DNA from 3 places in the Schleiferilactobacillus harbinensis genome. Region 1 is predicted to be linked to each of the others. Evidence: predicted binding sites of a transcription regulator. Region 1 holds the regulator's gene; each other region holds the start of a gene.
The links. Region 1 encodes HrcA, which represses chaperone genes, less so after heat shock. Its sites were predicted from a motif close to TTAGCACTCNNNNNNNNNGAGTGCTAA; they were not measured.

Region 1 (4,253 bases):
ACTTGGAAGACACCGTCGCCTAATTCCAGGATGGAGACATCGAACGTACCGCCGCCCAGATCATAGACCAGAATCTTCTCGTCTTTCTTCTCGTCCTTGTCGACCCCATAAGCCAAAGCGGAAGCGGTCGGTTCGTTGATGATCCGATCGACTTTCAACCCGGCAATCGTCCCGGCATCCTTGGTGGCCTGCCGTTGGGCATCATTGAAGTATGCCGGCACGGTAATCACAGCATCCTTCACTTCTTCACCTAAGTAATCTTGGGCGAAGTTCTTGATGTATTGCAGGATCATCGCAGAGATTTCTTGGGGTTTATACGTCTTATCGCCGACTTTAACGGTGTAATTCGGATCACCCATGTGGCGCTTGATCGAAGAAATTGTGTCCGGGTTCGTGATTGCTTGCCGCTTTGCGACTTCCCCGACTTGGATCTCGCCATCCTTGAAGGCGACAACGGACGGTGTGGTCCGGTTGCCTTCTGGGTTAGCGATGATTTTTGGCTTGCCGCCTTCCAAAACAGCGACTGCGGAGTTGGTGGTGCCTAAGTCGATACCAATGACTTTTGCCATACTCAAATTACCTCACTTTTAACAATATACAATTCAAATTTTTATTCAATTCACGCGTATTACTGAGCGACAACGACCATCGCGGGCCGCAGGACGCGATCCCGCAGCATGTAGCCCTTTTGCAGCACTTGCACGACCGTGTCGGCTGGATGATCCTTGTCGGCCGGTGCAGTGGAAACCGCTTGGTGCTTGGTCGGGTCAAATTTTTCACCCGCCGCCGCGATCTCCGTAATGTGATTCTCGGCCAAGGAGTGGATCAAGTGTTCATGGGTCATTTCCACACCCTTGTGCAGCTGGGCCATGCCGTCCGCATTGACTTCAGCGGCCAAGGCCCGTTCCAGATTATCGGCCACCGGCAGGATCGACTTGGCTAATCTTTGGCCGTCGTACTTAATCATCCCGTCGATTTCTTTCTTCTGGCGATTGCCCATATTGCGCATCTCTGCTTCAGCCCGCAAGTATTTATCTTCCAGTTGGGCCACTTTGTCTTTTAACTCTTTATTTTCTTTTTCCAACGCGGCGGTCGACGGGCCCTTGATCAAATCATCCAGGTCTGCCTTGGTTTCATCCAATACCTTGTCCTCAGTGGATTCCGGCTGTTTCTTCCGGCCAGTTTGGACATGGGCGTGGATTTGAGCCGCGGTATCTTTTTCTTGCACGTGATCTTCAGAAGGAAAATCTTCCTTCTTCTTTGTCTCGTGTTCTCTTTCCTTAGCCAATCTGCAAAACCCCTTCGTTAATTATCCGTGATCCCGATAGTAATCGGCAATGCGCCGGGCCAGTTCATCCCGGAATAAATCCAGCAGCCCGATCACTCGGGAATACGGCATGCTGGACGGACCGAGGATCGCAATCATGCCATCCCCATACTCGCCAGCGTGGTACGTAGCCCGAATCAACGACATGTTGGCCAGCAATTGGTTCGGGAACTCATGACCCAAGCGCACGGTCACCCCGTGCTCAGTGGGCGGCTTGGTGTCGTCATCGGGATCGTTCAGCCCCAGGAGCGCCGCGAGTTGATCATCTGTATCGATCAGATGATACAGCGACTTCAGCTGATTCACATCGTCCATGTGGGCGTAATCCAGAATATTCATCTTGCCGCTGATATGGAAGCGGTCTGCACTGGCTTCGCTGAGAATCCCATGGACCACATCCAGAAAGAAATCCGGCGAGTGAATATACTGACTGATCAGCGGGATCAAATGACTGTCCAGCTGGTTCATGACCGTCGCAATGGGCTTGCCCACCAGCTGATCATTGATCACCCGCATCACCGCCTCCAGCTGTTCACCAGTGACGGTATCCGGGATCACGAACGTCTTATTGACGACCTGCCCGGAGGTGGTAATCAGCAAGGCCAAGACCCGGCGATTACCCAGCGGCATCAATTGGAAGCCTTCCAGGCGCATGACGCCCACTTCCGGCCCCAGCGTGATCGCTGTATAGTGAGTCAGTTCAGAAAGGATCTTCGCCGACTGGGCCACCAATTCATCGCCTTGATAGAACTTCTGACGGAAAATGGTCTGAATCATATTCAAATCATCGGAATCCACCATCGTCGGCTGCAATAGATGGTCCAAGTAATACCGATAGCCGGTATCGGACGGCACCCGGCCGGAGGACGAATGGGTCTTCTCGATCAAGCCCGCCGATTCCAGCGCCGCCATGTCGTTGCGAATCGTGGCACTGGAGACCTTCATCGGGAGCGAACCCATGATGGTCTTAGAACCCACCGGTTGGCCGCTCTCGTTATAGTGCCGAATAATCTCCTTTAACACCAACATCTCACGTTTGGTCAGCATCGCTACCACCTCTTTTTTAGCACTTAATGATGTTGAGTGCTAATACACTACATAATATACCAACCAAGCGCTTTGAAGTCAATGGCTCAGCGATATTTTTAGCAGGTTTTCGGTGCGGGTGCTAATCGGCATCATCCAGCAAGAATTTTTCAAACACGTCGTTGCCGATGAAGCGGCCCCGCTGGGTCAGCGCGACATGGCGGCCATCATCGGTGACCAATCCCTGGGCGACCAGTTCCGGCACCGTTTGCCCGTACACGTCCTCGATGGTCATCTTGAAGCGCTGGGCAAAACGCTGGCGGTCCACCCCGGCATTCAAGCGCAGCCCAAGAAACATCTGCTCTTCCATTTGTTCCTCGGGAGAAACCAATTGGCGGGCAAACACCGGCACCTTGCCCGCCCGTAACGGGTTCAGATATTGCTGAATCGGGCCGAAATTATGGTAGCGATCCCGATCCAGGTAGCCCCAGGCGCCGGCGCCGAAGCCAAAGTAGTCTTCATTCTGCCAATACTTCTTGTTGTGCACCGATTCGTACCCGGGCTTTGCAAAGTTGCTGATTTCGTATTGGTGAAGCCCGTGATCGGCGAAATAATCCATGGCCAGTTCATACTCGTCAGCCTCCGTGTCATCGCTGGGCAGGTGGAGTTTGCCCGCACGCATCAGGTTATAGAATACGGTTCGCTGCTCCAGGATCAGGGAATATGTCGCATAGTGGGGCAGATCCAGGGACACCGCTTGGCGCAAGCTATCGGCAAAATCATCATAGGTCTGCCCCGGCAAACGGTAGATCAGGTCCATGGACATGTTGTCAAAGCCGGCCGCCCGGGCATTTTTGAAGGCGGTGTACACGTCCTTGGCCCGATGGGTGCGGCCGATTTTCTTCAACACCGCGTCGTCAAACGACTGGACACCGACACTCAAGCGATTGACCCCGTGGTCTTTGAACACGTGCAGGAGATCCATGGTCAGCAAGTTGTTGGGATTGCATTCAATGGTGAATTCGCCGCCGGCCGGCAGCGGCAGCAGGTCGTTGACCCCGCTGAGCAGCCGGTCCATCTGTTCCGGAGACAACGCACTCGGTGTCCCGCCGCCGATATAGACGGTCTCGATCGATTCATCCGGGTATTCAGCCAGCACCATCTTAATTTCTTCTAGCAACCGCGTGATATAGTCATCCACCGGCTGGCCCTGGATGAAAACCTTATTGAAATTGCAATAGTAGCAAATATGTTCACAAAACGGGATGTGGATGTACGCAGCCGCCATTAGGGTTGGGTCCTTTCTGCATAATACTGTCGTGTGTGGGCGGCATCTTGGGCTAGCTGGTCAATCAGACCCTGGGCGGAGGAGAATTTCACCTCGCCGCGCAGGTAGTGATCCCAGACGATTTTGGCCGGTTCACCGTAGATATCGCCGTTGAAGTCCAGCAGGTTGCTTTCCACCGTGAGGAGCTGATTCGGTTCAAATGTCACGTTGTGGCCGATGGAGGTCATGCTGGGGTACCACTGGCCGCGGACAAAAAAGCGAGTGGCATAGATGCCGATACCGGGGACGACTTCGTTGGGTGTGACAGCCAGGTTGGCCGTCGGGTAGCCCAACTCCCGCCCCCGCTGCAACCCATGCACTACGGTACCCGTGTTGCAATAGGTCCAGCCCAGCAGGTCGTTGGCCTGATCCACCCTACCGGCGATGAGCAGTTCACGAATTTCCGTCGAGCCAACTTTGATGTCATTGAAGGCCACAGGCGGTACGGCCACTGCTTGGAAGCGGCCCTGGGCAAACTGATCGATCGTCTGCATGTTGGCCACGTCCCGGGGGCCGAAGGTGTAATCGAAGCCGGCCACGACGATCTGAGCATCAAGCCCGACCACGTACCGG
Region 2 (4,253 bases), 1.4 Mb from region 1:
TGCCCCCGCTGATCTTCCGGAAATACTTCGGGGTGAAAACTTCGGTGGGGCTGCTGGTCGTCGACTTGATCGTGTCCCTCGGCAACATTTTTGTCAGCGGGATCGAAGCCTTTATCCTCGCTGTTTTCTCCATCGTATTGACCAGCATTATCATGAATTATATTGAAACTGGGCTGGACCGGAAAAAGACCGTGTTCGTGATGAGCAATACGGCCCTGCCTCAGATTAAGCAGGTCGTGAACGAACAATTACCCCACGGGTTAACGGTTTTACCCGTGACCGGCGGTTTCTCTGAAGCACGGCGGGAAATGTTGATGATTGTGGTGGAACAGGCGGATTATCAGTCCTTGACGAAGCAGATCCTGGCCATTGACCCGGAGGCGTTCATTACGGTAGCTGATGTCGCCGCGGTCCACGGGGGAATTTTCTAGGTTCAGAAAGAAGCGGACGATAATGGCAAGTGTATCGATTCCAGAAGATTTGGCCCAAGCGGAACAACGGGCCAAAGAGTTGCAGTCCCGGCATATTGAAACAACGGTGGATGCGGTGATCCAGCAGGCAATTACGGATTACGTCCAGGAGATCCTGATGGAAGGTTTGGAAGGGTCTTACGTCACCACCCATTTTGCGGATGATCAGCTGACCATTACGGAGGATGCCACCGGCAAGGTGCTGACGACGATCCCCGCGCCGGCAGGCGGCTTTCAAGCGGCCTTCCGCAGTCAGGGACGAATGCTGATGCAGAATTTGGCGAATAAGGTTCAGGAGAAGTTTCGGGACCGGATTATTCGCGGGTAGGCAAATCAATTGAGGGCGCCCAGGGTCGTAAGTCAACGACCCTGAGCGCCCTTTTATAGGCTCACTAGGATGTTTCTGATATACTATTTCAGCAGGAAGTTTTAAGGACGGTGGCTGTCTTTTCCTTGTGAGGTGAGGCTATGGGAACATGGAAGAATCCGCAGAAAGGTTTCACAGCCAGTGAGCGTTTTCCAAACGTTGTCGCTGATGATTGCGTTCGGGTTACTCGTCGCAACCATCATGCACCACGACGACAAGTAAAAAAAAGCCGTCCCGATTGAACTTTTGGCGAAGTTCGAGGCGACCAGTTAGTCAACTTAATTCTTGCCACCGCCTTTAAAGCGGCTTGCTGGAGGGAACACTATGACAGTGGTGTTCCTTTTTTTGATGTCTATATTCTATAATAGAAACCTGTTAAGTTTCAAGCGGTCGGCTTCGCCCTCTAAAAAAAATCCCAAACCAGTCAGTTTCTTCACTGCTAGCTTGGGATTTCTTTTGGTATTCGGTTTATCGGTCACACTTGATCGTTTGCGTCCAGTCACCGCTCAGGCCGCTGGACGTGGATCAAAGTTACTGAATGTCGATGTTGTGATTGTGTTCGTTGTCCACGGACATCTTTGGCAGGGTAACTGTCAGCACACCATTAGTGTATTCGGCTTTAATGCCATTCACATCAACGTTAGGCAGTTGATAGCTGCGGCTCATTGCACCGTAGCTGCGTTCGGACATTAAGACGTTGCCATCTTTATCGGCATGATCTGCCACGTCCTTCTTGACCACATTGATGCTCAATACGTCATCGTGATAATTCAGTTTAATGTCGTTCTTGTCGACACCCGGAATATCAACGCGGGTGATGTAATTATCCTTAGTTTCCTTCACATCAGTCCGCAATCCATTAACAGCTGTGGTGTTCATTGCCGGATTAAACCAATCCATCCAATTAGACATCGGGCCGAAGAAACGATGGGACAAACTATCCAAGAACGGATCGTCACTCATCAAATCATTGTTATTCCGACGCGTCATCATATCATTCGCCATAACAGAAAACTTCCTTTCGTAAAGTACCAATGGGGATCAGAACCGATGTCCTTTTCCCTCACTGCACTTATTATGTTATCAGGAATTAGCGCTTGTGTCAACTGTCTGCTAAAATTGGTTGGAAGTTTTCCGCCGACTCTGAGATTACTTGAACTGTAAGGCATAAAGCTGGGCGTAGCGGCCGTTCTTAGCTAATAATTCCTTGTGAGTGCCGCGTTCGATGATTTCGCCATGCTCCAGAACCAAGATTTCGCTGGCGTGTTGGATGGTGGATAATCGGTGGGCAATCACCAGACTGGTCCGGTTGGTCATCAGCCGATCAAAGGAGTCTTGGATGTAGCGTTCCGTCTCGTTATCCAAGGCTGCGGTCGCTTCGTCAAGAATCACAATGGGGGCATCCTGGAGAAATATCCGGGCAATGGCGATCCGCTGCTTCTGCCCGCCGGATAAGCGCACGCCCCGTTCGCCGACCCGTGTATCCAGGCCGTCCGGCAAGGACTTGATAAAGTCGGTGATGTTGGCCGCATCAGCAGCGGACCAGATGGCTTCATCGGTGACCGAGCCCAGCCCGTAGGCAATGTTATCCCGGATCGACGTGTCCAGTAATAACACATCCTGGGTAACAACACCAATCTGGCGGCGCAGATCATGGCGGCGGACTTGGCGAATGTCGGTGCCGTCAAAAGTAATCGCGCCGGCGGTGACATCGTAGAACCGGTCCAGCAACTTGGTGATGGTGGTTTTACCGGCGCCGAAGAGCCAACCAGGGCGACGGTTTCGCCCTTGGGCAGGGTGAAAGATACATCCTTGAGAATCGCGACGTTGTTGCTGTAGTGGAAATCAACATGTTGAAACGCCACGGCATCATGGAATGGCGCCAGCGTTTGCGGGTGAGGCGGATCAATGACTTGGGGCTGCTGAGCAATCAGATTTTCGATCCGTTCATAGGAAACGACGGCTTGCTGGAACCGATCGATCAAGTTGGTTAAGGACCGCACTGGGGCTTGCAGAATCGCTAAGTAGGATAGGTAGGCGACGATACCACCGACGGTGAAGTTCTTGCCCATCACTTGGTAAGCCCCGACGCCGATGATCAGGGCGGTACCCAGATAGTCGACAAAGTCGATCAGCGGAGAGAACTCGGCGAAATACTTTGTGGCGGCCAGCTGATTTTTCCGATTATCCTCATTAACTTGGGCAAAGGTATCGGCGGTTTGGTCTTCCGTCGCCATGCTCTTGATCAGCAGGATATTGGCCAGGCTTTCTTGAATTTGGTTGTTCATTACCCCGGAGGATTGCCGCACCCGCCGCCAAGCGCCGCGAATTAAGCGGGTGAAGAAGAGATTAACCATAAATAGAATTGGAAAAGTGAGCACGATCAATCCGGTCAGCAGGGCGTTCTGGGTAAACATGATGACGAGGACGATCAGCGCGGTCAGCACGCTGCCCACCAGGCCCAAGGCGTTGGGTGACAGCAATCCTTGCAGGGCGTTGACGTCGCTGGTGAGCACCACCATCAAGTCCCCTGTCTTGCTGGTTTCAAAGAAGGCGAAGTCCTGCCCCAGGGCATGGGTGAACAGGGTGTTGCGCAGCCGGGAGACCGCGTTTTGCGACACCCGGGCCAGCAAGTAGCTGCTGCCGGCGGATAGCAGGCCGTTGACGGCGGTCAGGCCCAATAGCCCGCCAACGCTGAGCAGCAGCAGAGACACCGCCTGTTGGGGAATGATTTTATCGATCACTGTTTGGGTGATCCGCGGAATCGCGTATTGAATCCCGGCGGTAGCCACGAGCATGACCATCACCAGGGCTAAGTAATGTTTGGCGTCAGCCAGTTGGCGGGCAAAGAAGCGCAGCATTCGCCAGATCGTCGATTTGAACATCTTAATCCCTCCATTGTGTATCCTCTAATTGTACCCTGGTTTCGCCCACCCTGCCGATTTCCAGCTTCGCCCACTAACCGGTCTGCTGGTCAGCCAACATGGTAGAATGAAAATAGAAAGGAAAAGGGGGTTTGTGATTATGGATAGATTTGAGTCTCCCCGCCAACGGTTCCGTTGGCCATTGGCCATTTTGGGAGCTATCTTCATTGTGTTAGGCTTATGGGCGTTCAGCCGGCCCGGCCGTGCGTTTCAGGGGATCGTGTGGGCGTTTGCCCTGGGGGTCCTGTTCAAAGGCGTGATGGACATCGCCGTGTGGTATGACATGGGCAAGGCGGGCGTCAAGCGCCCGACCTATGTGCTGCTCACTGGGATTCTGGATATCCTGTTCGCTATTCTGTTGTTTGCCAACAGTATGCTGAGCACGTTTTTCATGGCCTATCTGTTTGCGGCGTGGTTCCTGGTGGATTCGATCGCATCAATTGCCGCAGCGGATTTCTCCCTGCATCGTACGTTTAACATTGTGATGGGGAT
Region 3 (4,253 bases), 170 kb from region 1:
TTTTCGCCCCCCGAAAGAGTGGCGATGGGCTTGTCCCAAACGTCGCTGCCGAATTTGAAGCCGGTCAAGACCGAGCGGATTTCAGCTTCGTAACCGTAGCCATTCTTCTCAGTAAACGTGTGGCTCAACTGATCGTAAGCGGACAACAAGTCATGGTTGGTCGGATCAGCACCCATTTGATGTTCTAATGAATGGATTTGCGCCGCCATTTTTTGCAGGTCGCTGAACACCGTCAGCATTTCGGCATAAATCGTTCGGTTCGTATCGAGGCCGGAATCCTGCGCCAGATACCCCCAAGTCAAGTCATTGGCGAAGCTGATCTGCCCGCCGTCAGCGGCTTCGTCGCCGATGATTGTCTTGATTAAAGTGGACTTGCCGACACCATTGGGCCCGACTAAGCCGATTCGGTCGTGATCTTGAACGATCAAGTTGGCGTTGGTAAACACCGGTACGGCGTTAAATTCTTTAGTAATATGCTGCGCTTGTAAAAGGATCACGAGTTAAAAACACCTTTCTAAGTAACGTTCATTTTTAATTTGCGAGAACGGTTTATTTTCACTAACCATTCTACTGGATAACGATGGGCACAACAATGGACACTTTGTCTTGTGATTTGTTTGCTTTTTGTGCAAATTACAAGTATCATTAGCGTACGAAATGAAGGTTAGTCGTGGGAATTGCACTTTTCCCACCAAAACACGAACATTCATTATCCAATGACGATGTTTTTCGCCATTAGAACCGAGCGGCAGCATCTGTGAACAGGTGCGCACTCAATTATTAAGGAGGGCCTTTTATGGCAGATTTCAAAATTCCTAAGGCAACTGCCAAACGTCTACCGTTATACTATCGCTATCTCAACTTTTTACATAACGCCGGCAAAGAGAAAGTGAGTTCCACTGAATTGTCCGAAGCGGTGAAAGTTGACTCAGCGACCATTCGCCGAGATTTTTCCTATTTTGGCGCATTGGGCAAACGGGGCTACGGCTATGATGTCGATTCGTTGCTGGCATTCTTTGCTAAGACATTGAATCAGGATCATCTGACCAATGTCGCTTTGATTGGTGTGGGCAATTTAGGCCACGCTTTACTTAATTATAACTTCCGGCAGACTAATTCCGTGCGTATCTCCGCCGCTTTCGATGTCAATCCGGATATCACCGGTACGATTCAAAGCGGGGTACCGATTTATCCTATGGATGAACTTGAGACCCAGTTGAAAGATCAGCAGATCGACATCGTGATCTTGACCGTACCTACCCAGGCCGCCCAAGATATTACCGACCGCCTGACCAAAGCCGGTGTCCACGGCATCCTCAACTTCACCCCGTTGCGGATTTCCGTACCTGACACCGTCCGCGTTCAAAACGTCGATTTGGTTAATGAATTACAAACCCTGATTTACTTCATTGACCACTATTCCAACCGGCCGAAAGAAGAAGCGAAGCAGTAATATTAAACGAGATTTTTAGCGTATAGAGATCGGGATCACACTGTCAGGCTTTGGTGTACTTAGGGCCAATGCGCAGCTTGCGGAGCATTGGCCTGGCAGCAGCACACTGAGGAATCAGCCGAGTCCCGGTCTTTTTTTTTACCCATAAATTAGCACTCCACCCCTCAGTCTGCAAATTTTTACAGAAAAGTGGTTGCATTCCCCCTGGGAAATGATATTATAGAACATGTGATTAGCACTTGATGCAAGTGAGTGCTAAACCTGCACTAACAAGTGACAACAACTGTTTTTAGGAGGGATTCTTCGTGTTAAAACCATTAGGTGATCGGGTCATCGTTAAGGTCCAAGAAGAAGAAGAGCAAACCGTTGGCGGCATCGTGCTGGCCAGCAATGCTAAGGAAAAGCCGCAAACCGGTGAAATCGTCGCCGTCGGCGAAGGCGCCCTGAATGATAAGGGCGACCGCATCAAGCCTAGCGTCGCCAAGGGTGATAAGGTCCTGTTCGACAAGTACGCAGGATCCGAAGTACGTTACGACGATCAAAAGTATTTGGTTTTGCATGAAAAAGACATCATGGCGATCGTGGAATAACCTTCTGCATTGTTGTGATCAACGAACGTAAAAACACAATTCTATTTATGAGGTGAAAGTTCGAATGGCAAAAGAAATCAAGTTCTCTGAAGATGCACGCGCCGCAATGCTACGGGGTGTCGACAAATTAGCTGACACCGTCAAGACGACTCTTGGACCCAAGGGCCGCAATGTTGTTCTCGAAAAATCCTATGGTTCACCGGAAATCACTAATGATGGGGTGACCATCGCCAAGGATATCGAACTCCCAGACCATTATGAAAACATGGGGGCTAAGCTGGTTTCGGAAGTTGCTTCCAAGACTAACGATATCGCTGGTGACGGCACCACGACGGCCACGGTTTTGGCACAAGCCATTGTCCGTGAAGGGATGAAGAACGTGACCGCCGGTGCTAACCCGGTTGGTATCCGCACAGGGATCGAACAGGCGACGAAGGCTGCTGTTGATGCGTTGCATAAGAATTCCCACAAGGTCGAGACCAAAGAACAAATCGCATCTGTTGGGGCCGTTTCTTCCTCCAGTGAAGAAATTGGCAAGCTGATCGCTGACGCCATGGATAAAGTGGGTCACGATGGCACGATCACGATCGAGGAGTCCAAGGGTATTGAAACGGACTTAAAGGTCGTTGAAGGGATGCAGTTTGATCGCGGCTATCTGTCCCAATACATGGTAACCGATAACGACAAGATGGAAGCTGACTTGGATAATCCATATATTTTGATTACCGACAAGAAGATTTCCAACATTCAAGACATTCTGCCGTTATTGCAACAAATCGTTCAACAGGGCAAGGCGTTGCTGATCATTGCCGACGATGTTGAAGGTGAAGCATTACCGACCTTGGTATTGAACAAGATTCGGGGCACGTTCAATGTTGTTGCCGTTAAGGCTCCTGGCTTTGGCGATCGGCGCAAGGAACAATTACAAGATATTGCCGTATTGACTGGCGGCACTGTCATTTCTTCTGATCTGGGTCTGGAACTCAAGGACACGACCATTGACCAATTGGGTCAAGCAGGCAAGGTGACAGTTACCAAGGATGACACGACTATCGTTGAAGGTGCTGGCGACAAGGATGCAATCGAAGAACGGGTCGGCCAAATCAAGAAGCAAATTGACGATACGACATCTGACTTCGACCGCGAGAAGCTGCAAGAACGTCTGGCTAAGCTGGCTGGCGGGGTAGCTGTGATCAACGTTGGTGCTGCGACTGAAACTGAATTGAAGGAACGCAAGTATCGGATCGAAGATGCCTTGAACGCCACTCGCGCAGCCGTTGAAGAAGGCTACGTCGCTGGTGGCGGTACGGCACTGGTCAACGTTATTCCGGCCGTTGCTGCGCTGAAGGAAAAGGGCGACGTCCAAACCGGGATCAACATCGTTCTGCGCGCTCTGGAGGAACCGGTTCGCCAGATTGCCAAGAACGCCGGCAAGGAAGGCTCTGTCATTGTAGAACGCCTGAAGGGCGAGAAGCCTGAGTTCGGTTACAACGCACGTGACGACAAGTGGGAAAACATGGTCGAGGCTGGCATCATTGACCCGACTAAGGTCACTCGCTCTGCGTTGCAAAACGCCGCTTCTGTTGCCGCTTTGCTGTTGACGACTGAAGCTGTGGTCAGCGACATTCCGGAACCGAAGAGTGATAACCCGGCTGCCGGTGCCGGTGCCGGCGCACCTGGTATGGGCGGTATGATGTAATTAACCGCTTAGCGGATTAATACTTCAAACAACGGAGCAGAAAGCTGATTTGGTCAGTTTTCTGCTCCGTTTGCATTCAGTAATGGCTCGTTTTCAGAAACTATACCGTTCGGCGCAAATTCGACAACTTAAATTTGCAAATGTTGCCCGCTCGGCAAAAATAACCCATGCTATTCTGTCAATGTAGGGCTGGCGAGACTAGGGATTTGCAACACGGGATATCTTTGCAGAGTTAACCATAGGACGCACCAAGGCACCATCAACATAGATCCAGCCCACGTGATGAACGGACGGACCAGGCAGCGGATTTTCACGGCCTGGTCCGTTTTGGTGTTTCTTTCGTAAACGGACAACTCTAGCGGCAACTGCCTCCGCTAAACGGGCTCCGGCCGACAGCGGCTAGGGCATAAGGACCAGGAAGCATAAAACCTAAGTGCGGGTTTTCTGCTTCCTGGTCCTTATGCCTACGCTGCTAACCGTCGGCCTGCGCCCTCTCTGGCACTTTTTTGTG

Region 2: a site for HrcA is predicted at 1,928-1,954, ahead of FMM01_RS14095 (Hsp20/alpha crystallin family protein). Genes of this name have one in related genera too.
Region 3: a site for HrcA is predicted at 1,686-1,712, ahead of groES (co-chaperone GroES). Genes of this name have one in related genera too.

The regions. Positions count from the first base shown of each region.
Region 1 is NZ_CP041364.1:982,920-987,172, forward strand. Features, by position in the region: gene dnaK (molecular chaperone DnaK) at 1-569, opposite strand, end outside; gene grpE (nucleotide exchange factor GrpE) at 629-1,288, opposite strand; gene hrcA (heat-inducible transcriptional repressor HrcA) at 1,310-2,374, opposite strand; gene hemW (radical SAM family heme chaperone HemW) at 2,496-3,641, opposite strand; gene ribF (riboflavin biosynthesis protein RibF) at 3,641-4,253, opposite strand, start outside.
Region 2 is NZ_CP041364.1:2,844,619-2,848,871, forward strand. Features, by position in the region: gene FMM01_RS14085 (YitT family protein) at 1-431, shown strand, start outside; gene FMM01_RS14090 (hypothetical protein) at 454-798, shown strand; gene FMM01_RS16580 (hypothetical protein) at 1,006-1,059, shown strand; gene FMM01_RS14095 (Hsp20/alpha crystallin family protein) at 1,369-1,842, opposite strand; partial or broken gene FMM01_RS14100 (ABC transporter ATP-binding protein) at 1,987-3,722, opposite strand; gene FMM01_RS14105 (HdeD family acid-resistance protein) at 3,862-4,253, shown strand, end outside.
Region 3 is NZ_CP041364.1:1,149,516-1,153,768, reverse strand. Features, by position in the region: gene FMM01_RS05950 (ABC transporter ATP-binding protein) at 1-497, opposite strand, end outside; gene FMM01_RS05945 (redox-sensing transcriptional repressor Rex) at 797-1,453, shown strand; gene groES (co-chaperone GroES) at 1,759-2,043, shown strand; gene groL (chaperonin GroEL) at 2,108-3,742, shown strand.